2 regions of the Specibacter sp. BI4 genome follow, and region 2 is predicted to be linked to the other one. Evidence: predicted binding sites of a transcription regulator. Region 2 holds the regulator's gene; the other holds the start of a gene.
The links. The regulator Rex, encoded in region 2, represses fermentation and respiration genes when NADH is low (regulators of the CRP and FNR family bind a similar motif). The targets are predictions, from matches to a motif close to CTTGTGAANNNNTTCACAAG.

Region 1 (15,220 bases), 1.1 Mb from region 2:
TGTCGCATTCGGAGACTGGTTGGCAGCGCGCTCGGGCGTGGGCTCCGCCTGACCGGCCGTGGCCGGATGAACGCTGGGGCATCCGGGCTTCACTGCGGTCAAGGCGGCGTGCCAACGTTTTGGTTTGGGAATCCGCGCCTTGCGGGTTTATTCTGGAAAAGTGACGGTGCAGGCAGCGATGCTGGCGCCGGCACGGGGCTATGGCGCAGTTGGTAGCGCGCCTCGTTCGCATCGAGGAGGTCAGGAGTTCGAATCTCCTTAGCTCCACCTGAATACCCCTCTGGCTTGGAAAAACTTCCGGTCAGAGGGGTTCTTCTTTGCCCATTTTGGGCCCCAACGACAAGGAAATATCACGGGTTGGGGTCAATCAGGGCCTATGGTTCCGGGGCCGAAGGACCAGATTCATCGTCGAGCCAGTCCGGGGCTGCCGTCAGCCTCGCGGCGTCCGGCAGCCCGGCCCGTTCCGCGGCAGGCAGGGAGTCGTAGGCGTAGGAAGTCACAGCCACAGCGGCCACTCTCGCCGGTACGCAGAGCTCCGGCACCGTGAGGGGCTGCACCCGGTTACATCCTGTTCGCCGATGGAATCGCGTCGATAATCGAGCCAGGCAATTGCACCGACCGGACGTGCCTGATCGCCCCCACTGATGGCGACGCTGTGGCGACGAATCTGAACATTTTTACCGTCAATGGGGCGTCACGTCTGGAGTTTGCACAGCCTCCTCCATTGAAGATGAAAGCGGGCAGCCGCGTTGTGCGCAGCCACCCGCCAAAGGTTTGCCTTGTCCGTGCCCGTCCGGTGTTAGCCGAGGCGGGTGGTGATGGGAACCGGGCTGGCCAAGGTGTCGCGGATCGGGGACGTGGCTTCCAGGGCGCCGATCAGGTCTTCCAGGTCCTCGCGGGAAGTGCCGGGGCTGTCGACTTCGACGTCTACGTTAATATGCTGGAGGCCTTTTCGAACATTTTTGTCAATGCCAAGGAAACCGCTCAGGTCGATGTCCGCTTCGAGGGTCAGCGCGACATGCTTCAGCGGGATGTTCCTGCCTGCAGCCAGGGAAGCCAGAGTTACCATGTAGCAGCCAGCCAGGGCTGCGAGGATGTACTCAGCGGGGCTGATGGCTGTGTCGGTCCCCAGCAGGGAGACCGGCTCGTCGCTGTGGAGCGTGAACTTCCCACGGCGCGATTCGTCGGCAATGCCTGCTTGGGTAAGTGGGCCTGTGACGGTCTTGGCGGTCAAACCGCCAGCGGAATCGCTGAGCATGCTGAAGGTGACCTTGCCCAGCTCGCGCTGCTCGGTGACGGCTGCCACTGTCGCTTCGATGGCCTCGACGTCAGCGTAAGCCTCCGTGCTCAAGGTATTTATGTCGGTCATGATGTTCCTTTCATTTGTTTTTGGTGAGAAAACCCAGGCTTCACTTTGTTGAAATGCGATGCCGGGAAGGCTGTCGGGGTTTGATTCCGAGATGAGTCGAGCGTGTCAGGGGCGCCCAGGTGTGGCAGTGGAATGCTGCTGGGAACTTCGAAGATGAAATAGCCGGCAATGCAAAGGATCGGCACTTAGCCCGTAGGCGGCTGAGCTGAGCCCAAGGACGTCCCTGTCCTTGATTGCTGCCGGCATGGCTGTACCTCCTTGGCCGGGGATGTGCCGCTGTGTTGGATTCCGGGGGTAGCGACGATCGCTGTGCGTGAGCTGTTCCGCTGTGCTGCGGATCACAATCGGATACTTCATAGGAAAGCACCGAAACAAGGCTCGCGTCAAGGGAAAAGTTCCGAAGAGTGAAACTTTGTTCCGAAATAACGTTTATGAAATTGAAGGCCGTTGATAAGCTGGGGCAATGACAAACGACGACGTTTCACTTGATTCCGCAGATTCCGCCGGCGGGATACGCAGTGTCGAACGCGCGACCGCGGTCGTCCAGGAAATATCGGACGCAGGCCCCGACGGACTCCGCCTGGTGGACATCGTTGTGAAGACAGGGCTGTCCAAGACCACCGCCCACCGGCTCGTCAGTACCTTGGTCAATGTCGGCTGGATCGACCAGGATGAAGAAACAGGGACCTTCTATCTCGGAGTTCCGATGGTGGGATTCGGCATCACGGCGTCCAACCGCCACGGACTTCTGGACCTTGCCCAACCCCACCTTCAGCGTCTGGCGGACCTCACCGAGGACACCGTCTACCTCTCCGTCCGTGTCTCCGACCGGGCGCTTTGCGCAGACCAAGTCAACGGAGCTTTCCCGATCCGCGTCCTTGATCCCAATGTGGGCGACCGCCGGCCACTGGGATCATGCGCAGGCAGCCTGGCCCTGCTCGCATGGATGGATGACGATGAAATCGACGAAATACTGGCACGGGAGAGGCGCAGTGCCGGCCGCGACCCACGCGTGCCGGAGCCTTCTGCGCTCCAAGGCATGATCGCCACGTCACGCGCACAGGGTTACACCGTCTACTCCGGTCACCTCATCCCCGGCTCCATGGGCGTCGGCGTTCCCGTGTTCGGCGCGGGAGGGACCCCGGTGGCTTCCCTCAGCGTGGCCACCATCGAGTCCCGAATGGCCGAGGCGCGACGAGCCCGAATCATCGAATGGCTCAGCCGTGAATCCCAGGAACTCTCCGAGGCCCTGCTGCGATTGAATCGCAGATTCAACCAAAACGATGTCCGGCGGCTCCTCACTGTGGATGGCCTGTCATAGCTCCGATTGGCTTCGGAAGGCTGAACTGCCCGGCGCAGTTCGCCTGTGCGAGCGGGAGGAGAGCGGCGGCCGTCCGCGCATGGCCCCGGCGCGGTCTGAGGTGGAGGAATTGTACGCAGTGGCGCCTCGGCTGCGTCCCGGCGAACCATTGCCATAGCCTTCACCGGGGTATATCGTTAGCTATCGTTGGGTATCGTTAGTGATTGACTGAGGAGAGCATGATGCATAATTCATTTCCTGCAGGCGGATTCATGGGCAACAACCTCGACGGCATGTGGCAGGCAGTTGAGGAGTTCAGGTCGCGGTTCGAAAAGCGCGCCGGCACCCGTGCCGGCCGGGGTGAGTTGCGCTCGGCGGTGCTGGCCCTGCTCGCGGAGCGCCCCATGCACGGTTACCAGATCATCCGGGAAATCGAGGAACGCAGCGGCGGCAGCTGGAAGCCGAGCGCCGGCTCCATTTACCCCACGCTGCAGCTGCTGGCCGACGAAGGACTGGTCAGCGCTGAAGAGTCCAATGGCCGCAAAAACTACACGTTAACCGAGGCAGGCCGCGAAGAGGTTGCAAATGCCGAAACGTCGGCTCCCTGGGACTCTGCAGCGCAGGCATCCGGTCCGGGGTTCTCGGCACTGCCCAAGGCAGGTGTGGAGCTTGCCCAGGCCGCAGCCCAGGTAGGTCGCACGGGGACGACGAAGCAGGTTCAGGAAGCTGTGACGGTGCTTGAAGAGGCACGCCGCCGGCTGTATTCGATCCTCGCGCAGGACTAACCAGGATGGCGCCGGCTGGACGCGGCAGGGCGGAGCCGGTGCCAGGCGCCGGGGACACCCGGGCCCGATACCGCCGGATCCTGCGCTTCGCCGCGTGGCATCTGGCGGTCACCTGGTGGTTTGAGTTGCTCCTGCCCCGCATCGGGCTCGGCAAAGTGGCCGAACGAACCCGGGCAAGGCGGATGCGGCGGTTCGCACAGCGCTTCCACGCACTCGCGGTGGAGCTGGGCGGGCTGATGATCAAGGTCGGTCAGTTCATGTCGTCCAGGCTCGACGTGCTCCCGCCGGAGATCACCGCCGAATTGGAGGGCCTGCAAGATGAGGTGCCGCCCGTACCGTTCCCTGCGATCCGTGCGCTTGCCGAGGCCGAGCTGGGTGCAGCGCTGGAGGCGGTGTTCGCGTGGGTCGAGGAAGTGCCCATCGCGGCGGCATCCCTCGGGCAGGCGCACCGGGCGCAACTTCTGCCCGGAAACGCCGCAGACACCGGGCTCGGCAGCGTGGTGGTGAAGGTGCAGAGGCCGGGCATTGCCACGATTATCGACGTCGATCTGGCCGCGCTTCGAAAGGTGGGCGGCTGGCTCGGCCGCCTTCGCTTCGTGTCCAAACGTGTCAACGTGCCAGCGTTGGTCGAGGAATTTGCGAAGACCAGTCTTGAGGAAATTGACTACCTCAACGAAGCGGCGAATTCGGAACGGTTTGCCGCTGATTTCGACGGCGATGACAGGGTGACCGTGCCCGGCGTCGTATGGGAGCGGACGACTCGGCGGGTGCTCACGCTCGAGGATGTCACGGCCATTAAAATCACTGATTCCAAGGCGCTGCTGGCTGCCGGGATCGATCCTGCGCAGGTGGCCCCGGTTTTTGCGTCGGTCATGTTCGACCAGCTATTCGCCAGCGGTTTCTTCCATGCCGACCCGCACCCCGGCAATATCTTCATCACTCCGCATGTCGACCCGGCCGGGGAACGGCCGTGGAAGCTGACATTCATCGATTTTGGCATGATGGGCGAGGTGCCGGCGAGCACGCGCAGCGGCCTCCGGAAACTGCTGATCGCGGCCGCCTCGCGGGACGGAAAGGGCCTGGTGTCCGCGATCGGTGATGTCGGTGTGCTGGTGCCGTCGACCGACACGACGGAGCTTGAACGGGCGATGACGCAGCTCTTTGCCCGCTTTGGTGGGATGGGTTTCGCCGAGCTTCGCGAGGTTGACCCGCGCGAGTTCCAGGATTTTGCCGGGGAGTTTGGCGAGGTGGTCCGCTCGCTGCCGTTCCAGTTGCCGGAGAATTTTCTGCTCATCATCCGTGCCATGTCACTGACCTCTGGAGTGTGCAGTTCCCTGGATGCCCGATTCAATTTGTGGGACTCGGTGGAGCCCTATGCGGCGCAGCTGCTGCGGGACGAGCGCGGCAACCTTGTCAAGGACGTGGCAACCCAGGCGCTCGACGCCGCAGCGGTCACCTTCCGCCTGCCGAAACGTCTGGATGGACTCCTTACCCGCCTCGAGTCCGGTTCGCTGCCGGTGGCCAGCCCCAGCCTCGAGCGGCGGTTGGCACGGCTGGTCCGCGCAGCGCAGCAAGTGGCATCCGCACTAATCTTCGGTGCACTCCTGATCGCCGGCGCCGTGGTTCGATCCGGGGACGCCGTGTTTGGCAACGTGCTGATGATCGTGGCGGCGCTTCCGCTGCTGCATATGTTCTGGATGGGACGACGACGCCGCTGACGCCCGGCAACGGCTCATAACGCTACAGGTGATGAGGCTAACAGTTGTTTTGAGTAACTAAAAACAACTGTTAGGATGGAGGCATGGCATTGGACGCGCAGCAAGAGGCTCTGGCGGGACGACTCAGGTCGGCCCGGCTGAAGGTGACGGCACCGCGCGTCGCAGTTCTTGGTGTGCTCTCCGGCCAGGGGCACCTGGATGCGGAGACAGTATTTTCCGCAGCCGCAACGCACTTGCCGAAGACTTCCCTGCAGGCTGTCTACGGAGTGTTGGCTGCGCTGGTCTCTGCAGGACTGGTGCGCAAGATCGAACCTGCAGGCTCAGCGGCGCTGTACGAGACCCGGGTGGGCGACAACCACCACCACCTCGTCTGCCTCAACTGCAAGGCAGTTGAAGATGTGGATTGCGTCATCGGCGAAAGCCCGTGCCTGACGCCGTCGAACGTGAATGGCTTCGCCATACAGGTTGCAGAGATTACCTTTTGGGGCATCTGCTCCGCGTGCCAACTGGCCACGGCTGACGCCTAGCCCGCCGCACAAGCGGCAAACGCAAACAACAAACCCACTGGCGGGTTGAATCAGCAATGCCGCCACCCACCACATGACGTGGCGCCATTTGCCGCGCCCCTATCAAGCAACCCCAGAGGAGCTATCTTGAACAACTCATTTGAATCACCCAGCCATCCCTTCATGCGCACTTTCCTGACGGAATCAACCGAAGGTGGGGCAGCCATGCTGGGCGGCTCGCCGGCACCACGCACCGCTGCCGCCGGAACATACGTAACGACAGACGCAGCCCGAACCGGGCAGGCGGGAACGTACGTGACGACAAGCGCAGACCGATCCGGGCAGATGGGAAGCTATGTGAGCACAGCCGCCAGTCCCGCCGGGCGTGCAGCTTCCTACGTGACAAGCGAATTCCGTTCCTCGAAATAATCGCCGGGTGCTGGCCGCCAGGCCAGCCCACTGAACTGGTATTATCCGACGAATGATCGGGTCCCCGTCGAATGCGGCGGGGACGGCACCAAGGAGACAGTTGAACCAAATGACGCACCTGCGGATCAACGGCGCAGAACTGTACTCGGAGGTGGCCGGTTCCGGGGAGCCCGTCCTCCTTCTGCATGGGGGCTTCTGCTCGCTGGAGTCCCTGCGGAAGATCTCCGACGCGCTCGTCCCCGACTAGCGGGTGCTCGCCCTTGAACGCTCCGGACACGGACGCTCGGCCGACATCGCTGAAGAGTACAGCTATCCGCGCGGAGTCGCAGATGCCTTGTCCTATCTCGATGCCCAGGGCCTCGATTCGGTGCACCTGGTCGGCTACAGCGACGGCGCCATCATCGGCCTGCTGCTCGCGCTGGAACATCCGGAGCGGGTGCGGTCATTGGTCGCCATCAGCGATGCGGGCTCCGACAAGCCCGTGCCGTTTGTTGTCCATCCCGACGAGGAGAACCCGGCATTGGGTGTGCGGGGCATCCGGCTCGGGCAGGGGGATCCGGGACTGCTGGCGCGCCAGCTCGACGCCGTGGCCCTCGCCGCCGAACAGCAGGGCGTCACCGCGGCCAAGGTCATGGCGCCGATGGTTGCCACGATCGATGAGGCCCGCGACTTCGCCACCGCCTGCCGTTCACGGAAGCTTTCGCCCGGCATCATGGTCGAGGTGCCTTCCGTCGCCCTGCTGGCCGGGGCGTTTCTGGCTTAGGTGGACTTCATGTCCATCGGCACCAACGATCTCACGCAGTACACCATGGCCGCCGACCGCATGGCACCCTCCCTTGCCGCCCTGACAGACCCGTGGCAGCCGGCCGTGCTGCACTTGATCCACTTCGCGGCTGCGGCCGGCGTCAGCGGAGCCAAGCCCGTCGGCGTGTGCGGCGAGGCAGCGGCGGATCCGTATCTCGCCTGCATCCTGGTGGGCCTCGGGCTGGGCAGCCTGTCCATGGCACCCAACGCTGTGGCCGCCGTCGGCCTGCAGCTGGAGTCCGTGACGCAGGAGCAATGCCGGCAGGCCGCAACGGCCGTGCTCCGCTGCACCACTGCGGCCCAGGCCCAGGCCAGGGCCACTGCCCGCGAGCTGCTTTCCCCATCCACCCCGGAAATGTTCCAAGGAGTGAAGAAATGACCACGCAAACTGTTGTAGTTGGCTCCCCTGTGGGCCTGCACGCCCGCCCCGCCGCCATGATTGCCACGGCCGCAGCGGCCTACGACGACGAGATCCTGCTCAGCATCGACGGTGCCGACGAGGCGGATGCCACCTCGGCACTCATGATCATGACCCTCGGCGCCGACTTTGGTGCGTCCGTGACCGTTGAGTCGGAGAACGCCGCAGCCGTGGCGGAGATTGCGGCCATGATTGCCAAGGACCTGGACGGCTGACGGTTCTTCCCACCCAAGCAAAAGCACCTCGACCTCCGGGTCGGGGTGCTTTTTTGGCTCCACCATTGCCAGCACCAGCGGACGCCCGGCGGGATCCTGCAACACACCGGCCGCGGCGTTGGTCCACGCTTGGAGATCCGCAGCCAGTGATCAGGTGTAGCTCATCTTCACTTCGGCCAGGCGAATGTGTCCGGCTCAGCTGCGCGTACAGGCGGTGAGCCTGGCATGGGGCGCCCGTGGTGCCAGGATCAACGGTGTCAGCCCGGGCGTCGACTCCACCTGCACGGGCCGGCAGGGTGTCATCCGCCCGAAATTCCTGCCAGAAACCGGCTGCTGCGCCTAAATTCACGGACCAGGAACCCCATTGCGAGTATCGCCGCAACGACAGCAATCGCCATGACCCAAAAGAAGGACGTATCCCGCCCGGCCCAGTTCGCCGCCTGGGCAGCAAACAGGAATACGTAGGCAGGAAAGAAGATCAATTGTGTGGCCAGGCTCTTTCGAAGTTGAACGGCACCCGCCCGTACGACCGGCAGATGTTCGTGATCCAGCGGTGCCTTGCCTGCAATTTGGCGGTTAATGTATTTTCGCTCTTCGTCAGCCAACGGAAACAGGACGTCAACGGTGTTCAACCGTACCGTGGGCGCAACTTTTTTGGTGTTATAGACGAGTCCGCCAATAAAGATGCCGGCCGTGGCAAAGATAAACCCGACACTCAAGTACGCTGCCCAGGCGGGCGGGGAAGCTCCAAGAATTAGAATCCCGGCCCCGGTTCCGGCCGCCATCAAGGCGAGGACGCCAGCGGGAAAATATCGTGTGTAATAGCTTTTCACGGCTGGGCCCAGTCCGATGTCTTCGACACCTTGCGCTTTTTTCATGGCCCGAGACCACCGGTCGTCGGACGCTGCCAGGAGATCATCAATTCCGCCCATTGCATTCTTCCCAAAAGTCCGGCAACTCCGGCCGCGCCGATGTGCCACCGTGCAGGCGCCTGAACTGATGATTACATCCTGACCCATTCCCGCCCGTAAGCCAATGGTTCCGGGGCGCAACTTACGGGAGTGCTTCCCCTGCGAATTCTGCCCAAACCCTGTTGGCGGGCGGGCCTTCGGCGTAGCGTGTCCGGCATGGACTGGAAATTGGAACTCATATTTGTGCCTGTCTCCGACGTGGACAGGGCCAAGGATTTTTATGTGAACAAGGTGGGCTTCAACGCCGACTTCGACGAGCGGCCCGGCGGCGGCATCCGCTTTGTGCAGCTGACCCCGCCCGGCTCGGCCTGCTCCATCTGCATCGGTGAGGGGCTGACCGACGCCGCACCCGGGACCGCGCCCATGATGCAGATCGTTGTCGGCGACATTCAAGCAGCCCATGACCAGCTGGCGGCCAACGGCGTGGACGTCAGCGACGTCGACGTCCAGGCCTGGGGCCACTTCGTGAACTTCGCCGATCCGGACGGCAACAAATGGGCGCTGCAATACCTGCCGAACCGCCCGACGGGCTGATCCCGCGGGATCGTTGCGGGCACGGACTGTGAACCCACGACGGCGGGACGCCGGCCCGGGTGCCGCCGCACAAGCTGGCTAGAGCGCTGCGACGAGCCAGCGTGCGTCGTGGCGCTCGCCGTGGGCAAGAATGACAAGGTCGTCGCCTGAGTTGAACGCGTCGGGAGGGCAGCTCATGGGTTCCACGGCCAGGGCGATCCGGTTCAAGTCGGGTTCGGGACGGTCGGCCGTGTGGATCTGCACCCACGGCAGGACGGCAGGGTTCCAGCGCATGAGAACGCCGGATCCCCCGGCGGAGAACAGCCGGACTTCAACGTCCCCGCAGCCCTCATTTTCGGAGGTGTCCCGGACCGGCGCCAAGCCTGTGTAGGCATGGTCGATCTCCGTGCTGCCCAGGGCCCGTGGCTGCCGGAAGTCGAAGCGGCCGCCGTCGTGGTTGTCGACAGCGGCAAGCGTGGTGGGCAGCAGCCTGTCGGCGGTGACACCCAGAACCTGTGCGGCCGGCAGTTCCAGCGTCCACTCGTCCACCGGTCCGCTTCCCGCGACCAGGTAGGGGTGCGGCGCAACGCCGTAGGGGGCCGGTTTGGTTCCGGGGCCCGTACCCACATTGCTCGCCGAGATGTGCCAGTCAAGGCCTGCTTCGCTGAGTGTGTACTCCACCTGGACCTCCAGCCGGTGCGGGTACCCGGCCTGCGGCTCGATCACGGTGCCAAGGACGACGCCCGAGGGCGCCTGGTCCAGCGGTTTCCAGTCGTTCCAGAGCACCAGGCCGTGGAGGGCCGTCATCCGGTCCGCCTCATTGATTCCCAGCTGCTCATTTTCGCCATTGAAGGTGTAGGCGCCGTTGGCGATGCGGTTGGGCCAGGGGACAAGATTGGCTCCCCTGTAGCCGGGCCGGATCTCCCCGGCTTCAAAGGGCACCACAAGGTTGCGTCCGTCGTGCGTGAGTGAGCGCAGTGTGGCACCCACCGATGCGATCACGGCACGGTAGGGGCCTGATTCAAGGGTGAACTGGACGCCTGACGCCGGCTGGCTGAAAATGTTTGACATGCGTTTTCCTCTGCGAGAATGAGTGTGAGTGTCTTACGGTTTTAGCACGATTGAAGTTGGACACGCCGCCGGGGACCGATTCCCCGGCGTCAACCATGCCGGGCAGTGCCGGAGAACAGGCTGACAATGACTGACCATGTTTCGTCGAACGACCGTCCTCCCGTCATGGAGGACGTGGCTGCCAGGGCAGGGGTGTCGCACCAAACGGTCTCCCGGGTGATCAACAACCATCCCAATGTCAGCGCCAAGACGCGCACGCTGGTCGAAGCCGCCATCGCCGAGCTTGGCTACCGGCGCAATACAGCGGCACGGCAGCTGGTGACCCGGCGGTCGGAAACTTTTGGCGTGGTTGCCCACAGCATGGAGCATTACGGTCCGGCGCACATCCTGCTGGGCATCCAGGAAGCGGCCTACGCCGCCGGCTACGCTGTCAACACCGTGGGGCTGCCGGACATGAGCGAGAAAGCCATCAACGAGACGGTGGAATACCACCTCGCACATCAAGTTGACGCGCTCGTGGTCATTGCCCCGCAGGAAGAAATTGTGCGCACCATCGAACGCCTGCGCCCGGGAGTTCCACTCGTCGCCATCGGTGACATTGGTGCAGCGGGAGTGCAGAGCGTGGGAGTCGACCAACAGCGCGGCGGGTGGCTGGCAACCCAGCACCTGATCGACCAGGGACACCGCAACATTGCCCACATCATGGGCCCGGCCGACTGGCTTGACGCCCAGGCCCGGCGCCGCGGCTGGGAAGCAGCCCTGGCCGGTGCAGGACTGGAGCCGGGCCCCCTGCTTGTGGGGGACTGGAGCGCCGAGTCCGGCTACCTTGCCGGGAAACAGCTGTTGGACAACAGCGAATGTTCTGCCGTTTTTGCCGCCAACGACCAGATGTCCCTTGGCGTGATCCGTGCCGCGTATGAGCGCAATTTGCGGCTTCCGCGCGACCTGTCCGTTGTTGGTTTTGATGACAGCCCCGAATCTGGTTTTTATTTCCCGCCACTGACGACAGTGCGGCAGGACTTTGCCGAACTGGGGCGCCGCTGCGTTGGCATGATCCTTGACGGCATTTCCGGCAATGACCCGTTGTTCTCGGTGCGCATCCAACCCCACCTGATACTGCGGGCCAGCACCGGGCCGAAGCCTGTGGCACTGACCCGCAGTTAGGCCGGGCGGGGCATCCTCGACAGTGCATCGGACAGAAATGACGGCCCGATTGTTAGCGCTCACAGATTTCATTTCAAATTGCCCGTAAAGTGGTGGTCGTCGATCCAAGCCGCAGAACACCGCGGTGACGTCCGAAGAATCTTGCCACGCGGGCCGGCGACCGTGCGGTTTCAGGCTACTGTACCGAGTCAAGCCCCGGTCGGCGCATTTTTTGGTGCCACCCCTGCGGTTTGCCCGGACAGCTGGGTATGCGACGGCCGGTGTCCATATCGATGAACAACCCTTGACTTGGCTGGATGAAACGGTATTGTTAGCGTTCACAAGTGCATTTATTTTGGCCGCCATCCATGGCGTGCCGCAAACATCAGCTGAGAGGAAATTATGGGGACGCAGGAGTCTTACGTAATTGGCATTGATTACGGCACCCTGTCCGGGCGTGCAGTCGTGGTGCGCGTGCGGGACGGGGCAGAGCTGGCCTCCGCCGTCGTGGAGTATCCGCACGGTGTCGTTGAACGGTCACTGCCAGGTGCGGCGGACAGGCTGCCGCCTGAATGGGCGCTGCAGGTTCCCGAGGACTACCGCCAGGTGCTCAAGCAGGCAGTTCCGGCTGCCATTGCCCAAGCGGGGATCGACCCGGCCGATGTGAAAGCCGTCGGCACCGACTTCACCGCCTGCACCATGGTGCCCACCACGGCCGACGGCACCCCATTGTGCGAACTGCCGGAGTGGTCAGCCGAGCCGCACGCCTTCGTCAAGTTGTGGCGCCACCATGCAGCACAGCCGCAGGCCGAGCGCATCAACGAGCTGGCCCGGCAGCGCAAGGAAAGCTGGCTGCCGCGCTACGGCGGGCTGATTTCCTCCGAATGGGAGTTCGCCAAGGGCCTGCAGCTGCTGGAGGAAGCCCCGGAAGTTTACGCGGCCATGGACCACTGGGTGGAAGCCGCCGACTGGATCGTTTGGCAACTCACAGGCAACTACGTACGCAACGCCTGCACGGCCGGCTACAAGGGCATCCTGCAGGACGGCCGATACCCGTCGGAAGATTTCCTGTCAGCGTTGAACCCGGATTTTGCCGGTTTCGTTGCGGACAAGGTTGAGCACCCGATCGGCAGCCTGGGGGATTCGGCTGGCGGGCTCAGCGCCGAAGCCGCCACCTGGACCGGCCTGCCCGAGGGCATCCCGGTTGCCGTGGGCAATGTTGACGCCCATGTCACGGCGCCGGCGGCAAAGGCCGTCAAACCCGGCCAGATGGTGGCCATCATGGGCACCTCAACCTGCCACGTCATGAGCTCCGATGAGCTCCGCGAAGTGCCAGGCATGTGCGGAGTTGTCGACGGCGGCATCATCCCCGGCCTGTACGGCTACGAAGCCGGCCAAAGCGGCGTCGGCGACATCTTCGGCTGGTTCATCAAGAACTCCGTGCCCGCAAATTACCTTGCCCAGGCGGCCAAGAAGGGCCTGGGCATCCACGAATACCTGACCTCGCTTGCCGAGCGCCAGAACATTGGCGAACACGGGCTTGTAGCCCTGGACTGGCACAGCGGCAACCGTTCTGTCCTGGTTGACCACGAGCTCTCCGGCGTCGTGGTGGGGCAGACGCTTGCCACCACACCCGAGGACGGCTACCGGGCGCTGCTGGAGGCAACAGCATTTGGCGCCCGGGTCATCGTGGAGACGTTCAACGCCGCCGGGGTTCCCGTCACGGAATTCATCGTGGCCGGCGGGCTCATGAAGAACCAGCTGCTCATGCAAATTTATGCCGACGTGCTGAACCTGCCGCTGTCCACGATCGGCTCAAGCCAGGGCCCTGCCTTGGGATCCGCCATCCACGCAGCAGTGGCGGCGGGACTCTATCCCGACATCATGGCAGCCTCCGAGGCCATGGGCAGCGTGAACCGCGCAGTTGTCAGCCCCATCCCGGAAAACGTTGCCGCCTACAACGAGCTTTTTGCCGAATACCGCCTGCTGCACGACTACTTTGGCCGCGGCGCCAACGACGTCATGCACCGGCTCAAGGCCCTTGCCCGCGGCGCACGCACCAAGGGTGCGCCGGCCCCGGCTGACGACTCGTCAGCCGGGCCCACGACCTTGGTCCAGTCAGGAGCGACAGCATGAGCTATTCACCCGAAACAACAGCCGCCGTCGCAGCCCTGCGCAGCGAAGTCTGCCGCCTCCACGCCGAACTCGTCCGCTACGAACTGGTGGTCTGGACTGCCGGCAACGTCTCGGCCAGGGTGCCCGGCGAGGACCTGATGATTATCAAGCCCTCCGGAATCGACTACGACGCACTCACCCCCGAATCCATGGTCGTCACCGACCTGCATGGAACCCCCGTCGACGGCGGGTGGGGCAACCCTGAGCTGGCGCCCTCGTCCGACACGGCAGCGCACGCCTACGTGTACAGGCACATGCCGGAGGTGGGCGGGGTTGTACACACCCACTCAAGCTACGCCACTGCCTGGGCTGTGCGTGGCGAGGCAATCCCGTGCGTGCTGACCATGATGGGCGACGAGTTCGGCGGCGAAATCCCCGTCGGCCCGTTCGCCCTGATCGGTGATGACTCCATTGGCCGCGGCATCGTCGAGACGCTGGCGGGCTCCCGCTCGCCCGCCGTGCTGATGCAAAACCACGGCCCCTTCACCATCGGGGCCACGGCCAAGGCCGCGGTGAAGGCGGCTGTGCTGTGCGAGGAAGTTGCCCGCACCGTGCACCTTTCACGCGAGCTGGGACCCATGATTCCCATCGACAGCTCCCACATCGACAGCCTGCACCAGCGCTACCAAAACGTCTACGGACAGTAACCCCCAACCCGCCTCCTGTCTCGAAGGAATGAAAATGTCTTTGCAGTTGAACAACTCCCTGTCCGGATACGAAGTCTGGTTTCTGACCGGAAGCCAGAACCTCTACGGCGAGGAAACCCTGCGCCAGGTCGCCGAGCAGTCGGCCGAAGTGGTCAAGACGCTGCAGGAATCAGCAGAGATTCCCGTCCGCGTTGTCTTCAAGGACGTGCTGAAGGATTCCGAGTCCATCCGCCGGGCGGCCATTGATGCCAACGCCGACGACAAGGTCATTGGGCTCATCGCCTGGATGCACACCTTTTCACCGGCCAAAATGTGGATCCGCGGGCTGAGCGAGTTGAACAAGCCGCTGCTGCACCTGCACACCCAGGCCAATGTGGCACTGCCGTGGGCGGAGATCGATTTCGATTTCATGAACCTGAACCAGGCAGCACACGGTGACAGGGAATTTGGCTACATGCAATCACGCATGGGCGTCAGCCGGAAGACAGTGGTGGGCCACGTGTCCAACCCGCTGGTGCGTGAAAAGATCGGCACCTGGACGCGTGCGGCCGCTGCAGTGGCCCAGGTCCGGACCTTGAAGGTGGCCCGTTTTGGCGACAACATGCGCAATGTGGCCGTCACTGAGGGCGACAAGACCGAAGCCGAAATCCGGTTTGGCGTCTCCGTCAACAGCTGGTCCGTGAACGAACTGGCCGAGGCCGTTGACGCCTCCTCCGAAGCAGATGTTGACGCTCTCATTGCCGAATACCTGCGCCTGTACAACGTGGCTCCCGAACTCCACCCGGGCGCCGCACGCCACGATTCCCTGCGCTACGGGGCAAAGATTGAACTTGGCCTGCGCAGCTTCCTTGAGGCCGGGGACTTTGGTGCGTTCACCACCAACTTTGAGGACCTGGGCGGACTGCGCCAGCTCCCGGGCCTGGCAGTGCAGCGGCTCATGGCTGACGGCTACGGCTTTGGCGCCGAGGGCGACTGGAAGACGGCAGTGCTCATCCGCGCCGCGAAGGTGATGGGGGAGGGGCTGCCCGGCGGGGCCTCCCTCATGGAGGACTACACCTATCACCTGGTTCCCGGTGAGGAAAAGATCCTCGGCGCCCACATGCTTGAGGTGTGTCCGTCGCTGACAACCACCAAGCCTTCACTGGAGGTGCACCCG
Region 2 (15,220 bases):
TGACGTGGCCTTCAACGGTTTCGGCGGCGCCCCGATCAAGGGCTGGCTGCACCTCCCCGCAAATCGCCCAAAAGGCGAAAAACTGCCCGCCGTGGTCCAGTACATCGGCTACTCAGGGGGCCGCGGACTGGTCCAGCAGGACACATCCTGGGCGCAGGCAGGCTACGCGCACTTCATCATGGACACCCGCGGCCAGGGTTTTGGCGGGATCCTCGGCGACACCCCGGATCCGCACCCGTCGGCCGGAGACGTCGCCTACCCCGGGCTCATGACCCGCGGCATCGACTCCCGGGACGGCTACTACTACCGCCGCGTCTACGTCGACGCCTTCCGAGCCATTGAAGCGGTCCAATCCCACGCGGAAATCGACGAAAACAAGGTCATTCTCGCGGGCATCAGCCAGGGCGGCGGATTGGCCATCGCTGCGGCCGGGATCGCCGCGGGCAGGCTCAACGGCGTCGTCGGCGTCCTGCCCGACGTGCCCTTCCTGCAGGACTTCCCCCGCGCCATTGACCTCGCGGTGCGCGGGCCATACCCGGAAATCTCGGCGTTTCTCAAGCGCCACAGGGGCGGCTACGACGCCATGCTGGCGGTGCTCAACTATTACGACGGCGTGCACTTCGCCAGCCGCTGCACGGCCCCCGCGCTGTACTCGTCGGCCGGAATGGACGATGTCTGCCCGGCCTCAACCGTGTACGCGTCCTTCAACAACTACGGGGCGGCAGCCTCCTTGCAGCCCGCAAAAGACATGGAATTCTACCGTTTCAACAACCACGAGGGCGGCCAGGAGCACCACTGGCTCCGGCAACTTCATTACGTGGCCGATTTGCTGGCCGGATAATTTCGGGAGTATGGTTTGGGCATGACAAACCGTTGGTATGCGTATTTTTCGTTGGCTCTGGAGGGGCCCGCGTCTAACTGACACGCATCCAACCACCTTCAGAGCCAACAGGACAGAGAATTCATTCTCTGTCCTTCGCCATTTTCCGGCGGGCTCCGAAGAGGAGGCTCGCTGCCAGCCACCAGCAAAGGAATTTTTCCCATGAGTCTCACAGCAGCCACCGAAACCCCCGGCGCAGCACCCGCAAGGCCGCAGTCCACAACCAACCTGCGCGTCAGCCAGTTCACCGAGCTGCCGACTCCTGCCCAGCTGTCCGCAAAGCTGCCGCTGGACGCACACACAAGCAACGTCGTCGAACGCGGCCGTGACCAGGTCCGCGCCATCATGGACGGCCTCGACGACAGGCTCCTCGTGGTGGTGGGCCCGTGCTCCATTCATGATCCCAAGGCCGGGCTGGAATACGCCCGCCGGCTGGCCGAAACCGCCAAGGCCCATGAAGAGGACCTGCTGATCGTGATGCGCGCGTACTTCGAAAAGCCGCGCACCACGGTGGGCTGGAAGGGCCTGATCAACGATCCCAACCTGGACGGCAGCCACGACGTGGCCAAGGGCCTGGAAATGGCGCGTGAATTCCTGCTCCAGGTTGCGGAGCTCGGCCTGCCCACCGGCACCGAATTCCTGGAGCCGATCAGCCCGCAGTACACGGCCGACCTGATCACCTGGGGCGCCATCGGGGCCCGCACCACCGAGAGCCAGATCCACCGCCAGCTCAGCTCGGGCCTGTCCATGCCGATCGGCTTCAAGAACGGCACCGACGGTGAGCTGCAGGTTGCACTCGATGCGTGCAACGCTGCCAGCGCCCCGCAGTCGTTCCTCGGGATCGACGGCGACGGCCGCGCCTCGCTCGTGAGCACCTCCGGCAACCAGGACACCCACATGATCCTGCGCGGCGGCCGCAGGGGCCCGAACTACAAGGCCGCAGATGTGGCGGAGGCGTCCGAAAAGGCCGCCGCCGCATCCGTCAACCCCCGGTTGATCGTGGATGCCAGCCACGCCAACTCGGGCAAGAGCCACCACCGCCAGGCCGAGGTTGCCCTGGAAATCGGTGCCCAGCTGGAAGCCGGAGATGCTTCGGCGCACACCATCGCAGGCGTCATGCTGGAGAGCTTCCTCGTGGGCGGCGCGCAGAACCTCGACGTCGAAAAGGTTGCCGCCGGCGACGCCAGCCTGACGTACGGGCAGTCCGTCACGGACGCCTGCATGGATTGGGACGTGACGGCCGATGTCCTGGCCAACCTCGCCCGCAGCTCCCGCGCCCGCCGCACCGCATAGCCCGCAGCGTTTCGCCACGCGCAGAAGTGGGCACCAGTGGCGCGCATGAGTCCATGAATCGGCGCCCGGAAACCGGGTTGTGAAGAAACAACTTTCACATAAGCACCATCTGCACCTAGAGTTGGCGTACGAGCAGAAGGTGCCGTAAGCCCGCACCTGGATCTTTTCTAATGAAAAATGGATACCGAGGACAGCGATGACGCAGGAGCAAAATTTCTCCGATGTGAACTTCTTGACGGTTCAGGAAGTGGCCGAGCTCATGCGCGTGTCCAAAATGACCGTCTACCGCATGGTTCATGCCGGAGAGCTGCCCGCCGTGCGTTTTGGCCGGTCATATCGGGTGCCTGCCAACGCCGTCGAAAGCTACCTGCGCTCTGCCGTGGTGGATGGCACAGAGACGCATGGACCCTCCAGTTCGGCGCATACAGGGTAAAGGCGGTACCCTAGGAAAGATCCATTTTCGGCTTTGACCGATTCCTGCGATCGGTCAACCTAATCGTTTACGGCCTCATCCGAGGTTGTTCTATGCAGTTTGTGAGGAACTTTCATGGGTTCAGTAGTTAAGAAGCGCCGCAAGCGGATGTCCAAGAAGAAGCACCGTAAGCAGCTTCGCAAGACGCGTCACCAGCGTCGCAACAAGAAGTAAAGCTTTTTCTTCGCAAAAATACCCGTTCACCGTAGAGGTGTGCGGGTGTTTTTTTATGCCCAGGCACGACGGCGGGTCGTGCCGCGGGTGCCCCGCCCGCCGGCGCTGTGGCTGGTTAGCGCTTCCGCACCATGGCGATGCCCTTCCACAGCCCATAGACCACGCCGGCACCCGTGGCGGCTTTCAGGCCCAGGGTGGCGGCGCGGCGCCCCGAACGGAAATCGTAGATGGGCCAATTGTTTTCCCGTGCATGCTTGCGCAACTTGGCGTCCGGGTTGATGGCCACCGGATTGCCCACAGTTGTCAGCAGCGGGATGTCGTTGTAGGAATCGCTGTAGGCCCAGCTGCGTGAAAGATCCAGGCCTTCCCTGTCGGCCAGCTCGCGAACTGCACGGCCCTTGGCCGCCCCGTGCAGGATCTCGCCCACCAACCGGCCGGTGTAGACGCCGTCTTCAATCTCGGCAACGGTGCCCAGGGCGCCTGTGAGGTTGAGGCGGGCGGCAATGACCCCTGCCACTTCCACCGGGGTTGCCGTCACCAGCCACACCTGGCGGCCGGATTTAAGGTGCTCCTGTGTCAGCGCCTTGGTGCCGGGCCAGATCTTGGACTCAATCATCTCGTCGTAGACTTCTTCGCCAAGATCGCGGACAAAATCCGCGCTGATCCCGGCGGCAATTTTTTGTGCCGAGTCCTGGACCGAGTGCACATCGTTCATGTTCTCGCCGCGCATGATGAACTTGGTTTGCTTCCACGCGAAGCCCGCAACATCCTGCAGCGTAAAAGCGTGCTTTTGATACATTTTCCGGGCCACATGGAACAAGCTGGCACCCTTCATCAACGTGTTGTCCACATCGAAGAAGGCAGCCTCACCCTGGTACTGCTCAGTGGTCGAGGCGGCCTCGGCACTGTTGGTAGTCACGTCGGGCATGGGACGAGTCTAGTCAATCCAGCCACTGCCTGCCCGTTCCGCCACCTGCCGCAGCGGTTAACTGTGGTGAAACTTTCATTTGCCGTGCGGTGGCCTCGCCGGTTCGAAGCCCCGAGCGCCTCTGCCGCCGACGCGACACCTGGGCATGCGTCACCTGGCGCTGACACTCGGTACCGTTGTAGTCATGGAACCTGCTGCCAACGACCCGGCCAAGCGCACCACCACCGCACCTGCCGCCACTGCCCCAAGCCCTGTCAGCGGCGCCGACGGGCCCAAAGCGGTGGCCCGCGAGCCGCTGCTGGAGCTCGTCACCAGGGCCGGCTGCCACCTGTGCGACGACGCACGGGCCGTCGTCGTCGAAGTGGCAGGGGAACTGGGCGTGCCCTGGGCCGAGGTGTCCATTGATGGCGACCCCGAGCTGACAGCACGCTTCGGTGAGGAAGTGCCTGTCGTGCTTGTTGACGGCGTCCAGCGGGACTTTTGGCATATCGATCCGAACCGCCTGCGCAGCATTCTCAGCCGTGCTCTGGCCGGATAGCGGAGGCCGACAGCGCGTAAGGCGTCGCACCCCGCTGCCATACCCGTGCCCGGGCAGGCGGCGGCAGGACAAACACGGGTTCCTGCTTTTGGCTATGGACGGGCCACGTCATACAGTGGTTGCAGGCCGCTGCGGACCTGGCTGACACATGTTCAGCATCTGGGCGCGGCCACAGTTTGAGAATTTGGAGTGAAGCCTTGACCTCAGCGCAGACCCCGGATGAGCCGACGGCGGAGCCGGCGCGGAGACTGCCGCCTGCAACGGTCTCCCGCCTGACACTGTACCTTCGCACGCTCAACGCCCTGCTGGCCGAGGGTGCCGAGAGCGTGTCATCCGAGGCGCTTGCCGAATCGGCTGGAGTTGGCTCGGCAAATGTCCGTAAAGACCTCTCCTACCTTGGCTCTTACGGGACCCGCGGCGTTGGGTATGACGTGGCGAACTTGAGCCGCAAAATTGCCCAGGCACTCGGGCTGACCAACGAATGGCGTGTAGCCATTGTTGGTGCCGGAAACCTGGGCCGGGCACTGGCCCGATACGCCGGATTTGAATCACGGGGCTTTGACGTCGTGGCCCTGCTTGACTCCGACCAGATGATTATCGGCAACGAAATTGGCTGGCTGCGCGTCAGTGACGCCGCAAACCTGGAAAACGTGGTCAAGTCCGCCCGGGTCAACATGGTTGTCCTGGCCCTGCCCGCATCCGTGGCCCAGGCTGTTTGTGACAGGGTGGTGGCGGCAGGCGTCCGCAGCATACTGAGCTTCGCCCCAGTGGCCCTGACAGTGCCGGAGCATGTAAACCTGCGCAAGGTGGACATGGCCACTGAACTGCAAATATTGGCCTATCACGCTCAACGCCTGCAGGAGCCCCGGCTGGAACCGGACAGCCTGGAGCAGGACGGCCTGGAACCGGGCAGCCTGGAGCAGGACGGGCCCGGAGCCTAGCCGGAGGCCGGGGGAGCTTGGCCCAGCATCAAGGCCTGCAGCTCAGCGCTTCAGGGCCCCGCGTCGTGCCTTGTGCGCCAGGAAGAACTCCTTGGCGGGGGACCTGAACAACATGAACACGGCAACCAGCCCCAAAACTATGCGGGCGCCGGAATAAAACGAATACGATCCGCCTTCCGGCACCAGCGCAATCGAGATGATGGCAAGGACAAGGGCAGTGATCCGGGCCCAGTTCCTCCCGCGGCGCAGCTTGGCGGCAATCCAAAAGTATCCGGCGACGCAGACGGCTTGAATGACTGCCATCATCGCCGCCACCGTGGTGAACAGTTGTTGTTCGGTGACGGCGGCAGCAGCTTCCGGATTGGTGGCCATTGCCTGCCCGACTGTCGAGCGCAGCAGTTCCTGACCGGCAGGAGTTGTCATGGCGAACGCCCAGATAATGAGGGCAATAAGCTGCAGGACTCCGGCTGCCATGATCAGCCTGGTGGCCAGCACCACCCTGTTGGGCGGTGCCAAAGGAGCTCCGGGATCGGCAGGCAGGCCGGGCTGCCGGCCCTGGAAGCCGGGATACGACGGAGCCGGCGGCAAGGCAGACGGCGGCGTGTTGCCCTTCTGCGCATCCTTCACGTCCTGGGGCGGTTCCCAGCCAGCGGGCGCGTACTGCCCATAGCGTGGCACGCCTGGGGCGATCTCGCCGTAGCTGCCCGGGCGGGTGGTGGGGTGCTCTTGGGGTTCTTCACCGGGGGTGGTCATGACAGCTGCTCTTTCAATGTGGCCGAGTTTGGCTTGGCCGAGTTCAGTGTTGCCGGGTGCTTGGCCGGTGGCGCTGGCCAAGCGGGTGCGCCGGCCGTCGGACAGAAATGGAAAAAGGCCGCGGCAGGGTTTAATACAAACCCTACGCGACCTCTCCCGGCACAACCACCTGCCCCACTGCTTGAGAGCGGCACAGCGTCAAAACTGTGAACTGAAGCTACTGGCTGACGCCCCTCTTTCGGGAATTGAGCCAGTTGGTGGATTCCGGCAGCCACATCAACACGGCGGCCACAACGCTCAACAAGCCGCTGCCGCCATTGCTGGTTATGAGCAGCACGATGCTGATCAGGGCTATGGCCGACAGCGCCAACCGGGCCCACTGCATGCCTTCCTTGAGCTTCATGGCGCAAACAACGATCGCAGCGATCAACACCAGGGAAATGATGGAGACCACAAGACCCCGGACACCTGAGCCGCGGAAGTATGGCGAGCTTAAGAGGAAGAGGGAACCGATGAAGGCGAAAAATGTGAAGAAGAGCCAGATCGCCGCTGTCACCAGCCAGATGATGTACGAGATCTTCAGCAGCTGGGGCAGGCCGTCCATTTTGAACATTCCGGAGAAGCCGCCGACCGGCATGACATCCTGCACCGACCGGGGCATGTCCTTGGGCAGCTCAAAATTGGAGCCGCCGGATTGCGGCCCGCCGGGCTGCTGATAGCCGGGCTGCTGGTACTGCTGCCCGCCTGGAGCCTGTCCGCCGGGCTGTTGGTAGCCGGGCTGTTGGTAGCCGGGAGGCGGTTGTGCGGCGCCGCCTTGATTGCCGGCGCCGTGGATTGGGGGAGCATTAGGATCGGGCTGGGAACCATAACCGGGAGGCGATGGCTGCGAGCCGGGCTGCTCGGGACCTGGGAACTCATTCGGTGTGCTCATAGGAAGAACCCTAGTCTTGGGAAGAACGGTTGTATAGGTGTGCAAAATGGCAGCAAAATGCCGGTCCGCACAGTGTGCGGACCGGCATTGAAACCCTTCAGTGATGAATGATCAATGCGTTGGGGGAAACGCTATGCTGCCTTGACGAAAGCCACATCGAGGGTGATGGTGACCTTGTCGGAAACGAGCACGCCGCCGGCTTCCAGGGCTGCGTTCCAAGTCAGGCCGAATTCCTTGCGGCTGATGACGGTCTTGGCTTCGAATCCTGCGCGGGTGGCGCCGAACGGGTCAACTGCGACGCCGTTGAACTCGCCCTTGAAGGTGACGGTCTTGGCGATGCCGCGGATGGTCAGCTCACCTGTCAGTTCGAAGTCCTCAGCGTCGCCTGACACTGCGGTGGAAACGAACGTCAGGGTGGGGTACGTTTCGACGTCAAGGAAGTCGGCGCCCTTGACGTGGCCGTCGCGGCCTTCGTCGCCTGAGTTGAAGCTGGCGGCCTGGATGGTGGCGGTGATGGAGGAATCGGCCAGGGTTTCGCCAAGAGTCAAGGCGCCTTCGAGGAGGGCGAACTTTCCGCGGACCTTGGAGATGCCTGCGTGGCGGACAACGAAGCCAACCTCTGAGTGTGAGATGTCCAGGTTCCAGATGCCCTGTGAGAGGCCTGAGGATTCAACGTTTGTTACTGGCATGTGGAGCTCCTTGATTTTGTTCTGTACACAAAAGCGGGGTCGCCGTTGTGGTGATCCTTCACATGGCATAAGCATGCGTTTGTATCTATTATTCCCGTGTTCCAAAAAAACTTTACCCGCCACGGATTAACCCCTAACCAACTAACTTTGAGAAACTGGGAAACATGTCCCGAGTAACTGTTCATCTTCTGCGCCACGGCGAGGTCTTCAACCCCGATGGCGTGCTCTACGGCCGGCTCCCCGAATTTCACCTCTCCGAGCGCGGCCGCGACATGGCGGTGATGGTTGCCGAGCACTTTGCCGCCCTGAAGAACGACGGCGGCGCACCGGTTTACCTTGTCGCCTCACCTCTCACCCGGGCCCAGGAAACGGCGCAGCCCACGGCCGAGGCGCTCGGCCTTGAAATCGTGACCGACCCGCGCATCATCGAGGCGGAGAACCACTTCGAGGGCCTCGTCATGAGCAAGGCCGAGTTGCGCAAACCCAAGCACTGGCCCCACTTCGTGAATCCGTTCCGGCCCTCCTGGGGCGAAGCATACGAAGCCCAGGCCGAACGCATGCTTGAAGCGGCGCGGGATGCCCGCCGTCGTGCCTTCGAGATTGGCGGCGACGGGGCCCAGGCCATCATGGTCAGCCACCAGCTGCCCATCTGGTCCACGCGGCGCAGTGCCGAGGGCAAGCGGCTGTGGCACGACCCCCGAAACCGGGAGTGCACCCTGGCCTCGCTGACCTCATTGACGTTCGACGGCGACGACGTTGTGGACGTCGTGTACAGCGAACCCGCCGCCGTGCTGCTTCCCGGTGCGGCGACCACCCCGGGCGCCTAGTCCCCGGGCTTCACACACAGCTGACAATCAGCTTTTCGACGTAGCGTAGAACATAATGCCATTTCTGCGCCTGCGCCGTGGCTTCCCAATCAACGAAAGACTTGCGCCGTGACTTCCTCGATGAGCCGTAGATCGCTTTTGGCCGCTGGCGGCGCAGCCCTGACTGTGGCCTTGGCCGCCTGCACCAGCGAAGACCCCCTGGCCAAGCAGGCCAATGCCGGCGACAACAAGAACTACATTGCCGGCGACGGCTCCGTGACTGAATACGGCGCCTCCGAGCGCAAGGAGCCCGTCGCCTTCACCGGCACACTTTTTGACGGCGAAAAGGTTGACGCGGCCGACTTCCCCGGCCAGGTCACGGTGCTGAACTTTTGGTACGCGGCCTGCGCTCCCTGCCGGGTTGAGGCCCCTGACCTGCAGGCGCTCCACACCGACTTCAAGCCCCAGGGCGTGGAGTTCATTGGTGTGAACATCCGTGATGAAAAGGCCACGGCGGAGGCCTTCGAGCGTAATTTCAAGCTCAGCTACCCGAGCATGATGGACAAGGACGGCGGCGTGCTGCTGGCGCTGACCAAGTTTGTGCCGCCCAGCTCCGTCCCGACCACGCTGGTGCTGGACAAGAAGGGCCGCGTCTCGGCGCGCATTCTTGGCGTGGCCGAGAAGGGCACCTTGAAAGCCTTGATCTCCACCGCGCTGGCGGAAAACTAGCGGCCTCCCCACCACCATGAACAATCCCTTTGCCGAAGTCATCAACAGCGGTTCCATTTGGCTGGCCATGCCCGTTGCCCTGCTGGCCGGACTGGTTTCCTTCCTGTCGCCCTGTGTGCTGCCTCTCGTTCCCGGATATCTGGGTTATGTGAGCGGGTTGACAGGGGCCGACCTGGAAAACCAGCGCCGCGGGCGGATGCTCGTCGGGATTGGCTTGTTCGTGCTGGGCTTTTCAGTTGTTTTTGTGCTCATTGGCGCCATTTTCGGCCAGCTGGGTGCGTGGCTGATGGGCCCCGACGCCGCCTGGGTCACCCAGGTGCTGGGCGCCGTCGTGATTCTCATGGGCGTGGTGTTCCTGGGCGGGATGAGCTGGTTCCAGGGCGAAGCCAAGATTCATGCGAAGCCGCCGGCCGGACTGTGGGGAGCGCCCATTTTGGGCGTAACCTTTGGACTGGGCTGGGCGCCGTGCATCGGTCCCACGCTCAGCGCGGTGTTGGCTTTGTCGTACTTCGACGGAAGCACGGCCGCCAAGGGTGCGTTCCTGACGTTTATTTACTGTTTGGGGCTGGGACTGCCGTTCCTACTGATTGCCCTGGGTGTGCGCCGCGGGCTGGGTGCCCTGGCATTCTTCCGCAGGCACCGCCGCGGACTGCAGTACTTTGGCGGCGGCATGTTGATAGTCCTGGGCCTGTTGATGGTTTCGGGGCTGTGGGGCACCTGGATCAACGAACTGCAATTTTGGTTTGCCGATGAAGTGAGATTGCCAATCTAATGAAAGAAACAGTGGTGAAGAGGCAGTGGTGAAAGAACCCAAGAGCAAGGCGCCGAAGGAAGCTGGCGGCGAGGTGGCCCTGCCGCGGCTCGGTTTCCTCGGCATGCTGCGCTGGGCCTGGCGGCAGCTGACAAGCATGCGCACGGCCTTGTTCCTGCTGCTGATGCTTGCCGTGGCGGCGGTGCCCGGCTCCCTGTTCCCGCAGCGGCCGTCGTCCCCGGCTGAAGTGACCCAATACCTGACAGACAATCCGGTTTCCGGTCCCATCATGGACTGGTTCAAGCTCTTCGACGTGTACTCCTCCCCGTGGTTCGCCGCCATCTACCTGCTGTTGTTCACATCCCTGGTCGGCTGTGTGCTGCCGCGTGCGAAGATCCACTGGAAGGCCATGCGCTCGGCGCCGCCGCGCACGCCCAAACGGCTCTCCCGGCTGGCGGAATACGGGACCGTGGAAATCCCTGCCGACAGCGGCATCGACGCCGCGACGGCCGTCAAGGATGCCGCGGAGGTCTTGAAGGCCCGCCGCTACCGTGTGGATGTGCGTGACCTCGACACCGACAGGCCCTCGGTAGGTGCCGAGGTTGGCTTCCTGAAGGAAGTGGGCAACCTGATCTTCCACACGGCCATGATCGGCGTCCTGGTGGCCATCGCCTTCAGCGGCCTCTTTGGCTACAGCGGGCAGCGTGTGCTGGTGGAAGGCGACACCTTTGTCAACACCCTGACCGGGTATGACACGTTCACCCCCGGAGCCAACTTCGGCGAGGACAGGCTGAGCCCCTACTCGGTGCAGCTTGACCGGCTGGTGGTCAAATATGACCGCTCCACGGAGGCGCACTACGGACAGCCGCTGGACTTCAACGCCACGTTGGGCGTCAAGGACAAGCCCGGCGCCGAAGCTGAAACCAAGACGCTCAAGGTCAACGAGCCGGTGGCTGTCGGTGGAACCAACGTGTACCTGGTCGGCAACGGTTACGCCCCCGTCGTCACCATCAAGGACGGCGAGGGCAAGGTCGCCTTCCAGGGCCCTGTCATCACCATCCCCACCGACGGCGCCTACACCTCCTTGATGGTGATCAAGGTTCCCGACGCAAAGCCCGAACAGCTAGGGTTCGTGGGCTTCTTCCTGCCCACGGCACTCGTCGATGAAAAGGGTGTGGCTTTTGGTTCGGACCCCGATCCGTTCAACCCGCAGCTGAACCTGAACGCCTACACGGGCGACCTTGGCCTGGACAGCGGCGTGCCGCGCAATGTTTACACCCTCGACACCTCGAAACTCACCGAGATCAACTCCCGCAATGTTGACGCCGGCGGCATTACGCTCGTACCGGGCCAGAGCTACACACTGCCGGAAGGCAACGGCAGCATCAGCTTCGACGGCATCAAGCGCTTTGCCGCACTGGACATCAGGCATGACCCGGGCCAGGTCTATGTCCTTGTTTTTGCACTCTTGGCCCTGGCCGGGCTCATGGCCTCCTTGTTCATGAGCCGCCGCCGTGTCTGGGTCCGGACGGGCAACCACCCGGACGGTCGCACCATGGTGGAATTTGGCCTGCTCGCCCGCGGTGAAGACCACCGCCTGGCGGCCGAATACGCTGCCATCAACAAGGCCCTGCATGCCAAATGGCTGGTGCCCCTTGATTCCACGGGGCAAAATGGTGAGCAGGCACAATCGACAACAGACAACTCCGCGCAAAGCGTGGCCGCGGCAAGTAAGGACCAGTAATGCCAGATATCAATGAAGGCTTTGCCCAGCTTAGCGAGCAGCTCATGCTGGTTGCCGGATTGGCGTATGCGGTGGCATTTTGTGCCTATGCCTGGGACCTGGTGACTTTCAACCAGATGATCAAAAAGGGTCTGGCAAGCGAGGCCGCCGCAGGCCACCTGTCCGGCGAGGCCGCCGAAAACAAGGAAGCCGCACTGGCCGGAGCGGGCGCCCGCGGCACCGCGGGCCAAGGCCTCGGGGCGGGTCCGCAGGACCGCGGCGTCCGTCCCACCAGCAAAACCCATGCGGGGTCCGACGGCGTGACAGCCGGGGACTCCATGCGGTACGGCAAGGAACGGCGCGTCGTGGCCAGGGTGGCTGTGGCGCTGACCGTTGTGGCCGCCGTCGTCCAGGGTTTTGCCGTGCTCTTCCGCGGTCTGGCGGCAGGTCGCGTGCCGTGGGGCAACATGTATGAGTTCTGCACCACCGGCAGTTTTGCCGTTGCCATTGTGTTCCTGCTCGTGCTGACCCGCCGCGACCTGCGCTTCCTTGGCACCTTTGTGATCGGCCTGGTGCTGCTCATGGTGGTGGCGGCTTCTGTGGCGTTCTGGACTCCGGTGGGCCACCTGGTGCCCGCACTACAGAGCTACTGGCTGGTCATTCACGTGTCCATCGCCGTGTTGTCTTCTGCGTTCTTCACGCTGACGTTTGCGATGTCAGTGCTGCAGCTGTTCCAGTCGCGCCGCGAAGCCGCCATTGCCACCGGCAAGAAGGACAAGGCGCCTGTGATGCGTCTTGTGCCCAACGCGCTGAGCCTTGAAAACCTGTCCTACCGCATCAACGGCATTGCCTTCGTTGGCTGGACGCTGACCTTGATGTTCGGCTCCATCTGGGCCGAAAAGGCGTGGGGCCGCTTCTGGGGCTGGGACACGAAAGAAGTCTGGACGTTCGTCATTTGGGTGGTTTACGCCGGCTACCTGCACGCCCGGGCCACGAAGGGATGGACGGGCACGCGTGCTGCCTGGCTCTCCATTGTTGGCTACCTCTGCGTGGTCTTCAATTTCACCATCGTGAACATGTATTTCTCAGGCCTGCACTCCTATGCGGGTGTTGGCAGCTGACCCGCTGTTGAGACTGCTGCAACGCCCCGGGATGCCAACCGCATCCCGGGGCGTTGTTGTCTGCAAACAGGCCCGCCCAAGTCCCTACTTCATGCCGGCCTTGCGAAAGCCGGGCTTGGTGTACGTCCGGGCGAGCAGGGCTAGGGCGATGGCGGCCACCATCAGGCCAAAGCCGCGCAGGGCGACGTCGTAGAAGCCGGAGTAGGTGAGCAGGTTGACGATGATCCCTGCCAGCCAGAGCGCCACCACGAAGGCGGCGTAGCGCGGCCGCAGAATCATGGCAACGGCGGCGATGATCTCGACGATGCCAATGGCCAGCATGGTCCCGTGCGCGTTGAACGGTGAGATGTTCTCGATCCACGGGGCCAGGTAGTTTTCCCAATTGGTCAGGACGTTAAAAAACTTGTCCAGGCCCATGATCAGCGGGATCGCGATGAAGCCAACCCACAGCAGCAGGAACGCCGCGTAGGCGGGCTCGGCCTTGGCGTGTGCCAAGGCGTGGGTGCCCCAAGCAGTGGACGGGGCGGGGATTGAATGCGTTGCCATGACTCCTCCATCTAAAAACAGTACTTATGTTTTTAGAATGCGCCCAATTCGGCGACTTGTCAATGCCCCTGTTCGCACGACTCGAAGCCGGTCCCGCAGGCCTGGCCGGCCACAACGCACGGCCACAATCCCCGGCCACAACGCAAGATGGGCCGGGGCAGCTGCCCCGGCCCACGCCGTCGAACTTTCAGGTCATCCCGGCGCCCACGCGGGCGGCCCGGCCAAAAAGGCTATTTGGAGCTGAGCTCCCCCGTGAAGGTGGCGAGCGTGCCGGTGTCAACGTCCTGCGACGGGCCGTTGAGGTAGCGGCCCAGCGAATCGTCCATGGCGTTGAGCCAGCGGGTGTGGTGCCTGGTGGCCATGGTGCCGGTGACGACCGAGCGGTGGACCATGTCGCGGTAGCCGAGGATGTCGGTTTCCTTGTGGTGCATCCAGTCCTTGAACAGTTGCGAAACGGCGTCCAGGTCGAAGGGCGGGTAGTCGGTGGCGGCGATGAGCTCGCGCAGGTAGTCCGACTGGAAATCAGCCTCGGCGTTGTGATCCGGCAGGGCCGCCTGGCGCTCGAGCCACAGCTGGATGTCAGCGTCGCGCTCGGCCAGTGTGGGCAGCTCGATCGCGCCGGTCATGACGTCGCGGACATACCAGGCCTGGGCGTCAAACATGTTGAACGTGTAGTACTGGTCCTGCGCGCCAAGGTAGAACAGGTTGGTGTTCTGCTGCCACACGACACCCTTGTACAGCTTTGCCGGGTACAGCACGTTCTTGGACTTCAGGCTCAGGTCGCCGGGCAGGAACGGGTACTTGTGCTGGTAGCCGGTGCAGAGCACGACGGCGTCAAACTCGCCCTGGGTGCCGTCGCTGAAGTGCGCCGTGCTGCCCTCAAAATGGCTGACGAGTGGGCGCTCGACAGTGTTCTCGGGCCAGTCGAAGCCCATGGGGCCCGAGCGGTAGCTGAAGGTGATGGACTCGGCGCCCATCTTGTGGGCCTGCATGCCAATGTCTTCGGCGGAGTAGCTGCTGCCGATCATGAGCAGGTTCTTGCCGCTGAAGCGCTCCGCGCCGCGGAAGTCGTGCGCGTGCAGGACTTCGCCGGGGAAGCTGTTGATGCCCTTGAATTCAGGGACTGAGGGGAAGGAGAAGTGGCCCGTGGAAACAACCAGCTTGTCAAAGACGTGCTCGGTCGTGGTGCCGGTGGCCAGGTCCTCGACGGTGAGTGTGAATTCCTGGGTCTCTTCGTTGTAGGCGGTGTGGCGAGCCACGGTGTTGAATCTGACGTACTTGCGAACGTCGGACTTTTCCACGCGGCCCTTGATGTAGTCAAAGAGGACTTCGCGCGGCGGGAAGGATGAAATGGCGCGGCCAAAGTGCTCATCAAAGGAGTAGTCGGAGAATTCCAGGCACTCCTTGGGTCCGTTGGACCACAGGTGCCGGTACATGCTGGAGTGCACGGGCTCGCCGTTTTCGTCCAGGCCTGTGCGCCAGCTGCTGTTCCATTGGCCGCCCCAGTCGTTTTGCTTTTCAAAACACATGATGTCGGGGATTTCGGCACCGTTCTGGCGGGCTGATTCGAAGGCCCGCAACTGTGCCATGCCGCTGGGTCCCGCGCCAATGATTCCGACTCGCAATGTCATGCTGCTCTCCTCGTCATTTGGATCTACTGTGTCTTTGACAAGCGACGCTTCGAATCCACACTCAGCGGCAATTGGTCGTCAGGGGCACCGTATAAGGGTGCGCCCGTGGCGGAGCGTCAGGGCGCAAAATGCGCGGCGGCAGATATGACTGCGGCAAGGAGGCGGATGGCCGCCCGTGGTCCTGCGGAACTTATGCGCCAGTGGCGCGGTCCGGGACCGGGGTGTGGTGCAAGAGCGCACCAGGATTCGTCAAGCGGTTTGCCGCAGATCCAAAAGGGGCAGCAAACCTGTTAACCAGTGCAACATTTTAGTGA

Region 1: araB (ribulokinase) is a predicted target of Rex. The motif match lies at 11,568-11,587, and genes of this name have one in related genera.

The regions. Positions count from the first base shown of each region.
Region 1 covers NZ_CM155265.1:1,242,053-1,257,272, forward strand. Annotated here, with positions in the region: gene AC1L6K_RS05825 (SDR family oxidoreductase) at 1-52, shown strand, start outside; tRNA gene AC1L6K_RS05830 (tRNA-Ala) at 195-267, shown strand; gene AC1L6K_RS05835 (hypothetical protein) at 375-506, opposite strand; gene AC1L6K_RS05840 (OsmC family protein) at 800-1,369, opposite strand; gene AC1L6K_RS05845 (IclR family transcriptional regulator) at 1,833-2,690, shown strand; gene AC1L6K_RS05850 (PadR family transcriptional regulator) at 2,912-3,454, shown strand; gene AC1L6K_RS05855 (ABC1 kinase family protein) at 3,460-5,172, shown strand; gene AC1L6K_RS05860 (Fur family transcriptional regulator) at 5,256-5,699, shown strand; gene AC1L6K_RS05865 (hypothetical protein) at 5,826-6,107, shown strand; gene AC1L6K_RS05870 (alpha/beta fold hydrolase) at 6,217-6,354, shown strand; partial or broken gene AC1L6K_RS05875 (alpha/beta fold hydrolase) at 6,358-7,290, shown strand; gene AC1L6K_RS05880 (HPr family phosphocarrier protein) at 7,287-7,544, shown strand; gene AC1L6K_RS05885 (hypothetical protein) at 7,844-8,476, opposite strand; gene AC1L6K_RS05890 (glyoxalase superfamily protein) at 8,672-9,049, shown strand; gene AC1L6K_RS05895 (aldose 1-epimerase family protein) at 9,128-10,099, opposite strand; gene AC1L6K_RS05900 (LacI family DNA-binding transcriptional regulator) at 10,226-11,263, shown strand; gene araB (ribulokinase) at 11,645-13,378, shown strand; gene AC1L6K_RS05910 (L-ribulose-5-phosphate 4-epimerase) at 13,375-14,064, shown strand; gene araA (L-arabinose isomerase) at 14,099-15,220, shown strand, end outside.
Region 2 covers NZ_CM155265.1:150,953-166,172, reverse strand. Annotated here, with positions in the region: gene AC1L6K_RS00895 (acetylxylan esterase) at 1-841, shown strand, start outside; gene AC1L6K_RS00890 (3-deoxy-7-phosphoheptulonate synthase) at 1,043-2,173, shown strand; gene AC1L6K_RS00885 (helix-turn-helix domain-containing protein) at 2,370-2,606, shown strand; gene AC1L6K_RS00880 (30S ribosomal protein bS22) at 2,721-2,819, shown strand; gene AC1L6K_RS00875 (HAD family hydrolase) at 2,935-3,747, opposite strand; gene AC1L6K_RS00870 (glutaredoxin family protein) at 3,932-4,285, shown strand; gene AC1L6K_RS00865 (redox-sensing transcriptional repressor Rex) at 4,483-5,226, shown strand; gene AC1L6K_RS00860 (hypothetical protein) at 5,269-5,979, opposite strand; gene AC1L6K_RS00855 (hypothetical protein) at 6,197-6,910, opposite strand; gene AC1L6K_RS00850 (YceI family protein) at 7,042-7,599, opposite strand; gene AC1L6K_RS00845 (histidine phosphatase family protein) at 7,764-8,426, shown strand; gene AC1L6K_RS00840 (TlpA family protein disulfide reductase) at 8,547-9,134, shown strand; gene AC1L6K_RS00835 (cytochrome c biogenesis CcdA family protein) at 9,151-9,906, shown strand; gene resB (cytochrome c biogenesis protein ResB) at 10,010-11,629, shown strand; gene ccsB (c-type cytochrome biogenesis protein CcsB) at 11,629-12,729, shown strand; gene AC1L6K_RS00820 (hypothetical protein) at 12,814-13,275, opposite strand; gene AC1L6K_RS00815 (NAD(P)-binding domain-containing protein) at 13,506-14,906, opposite strand.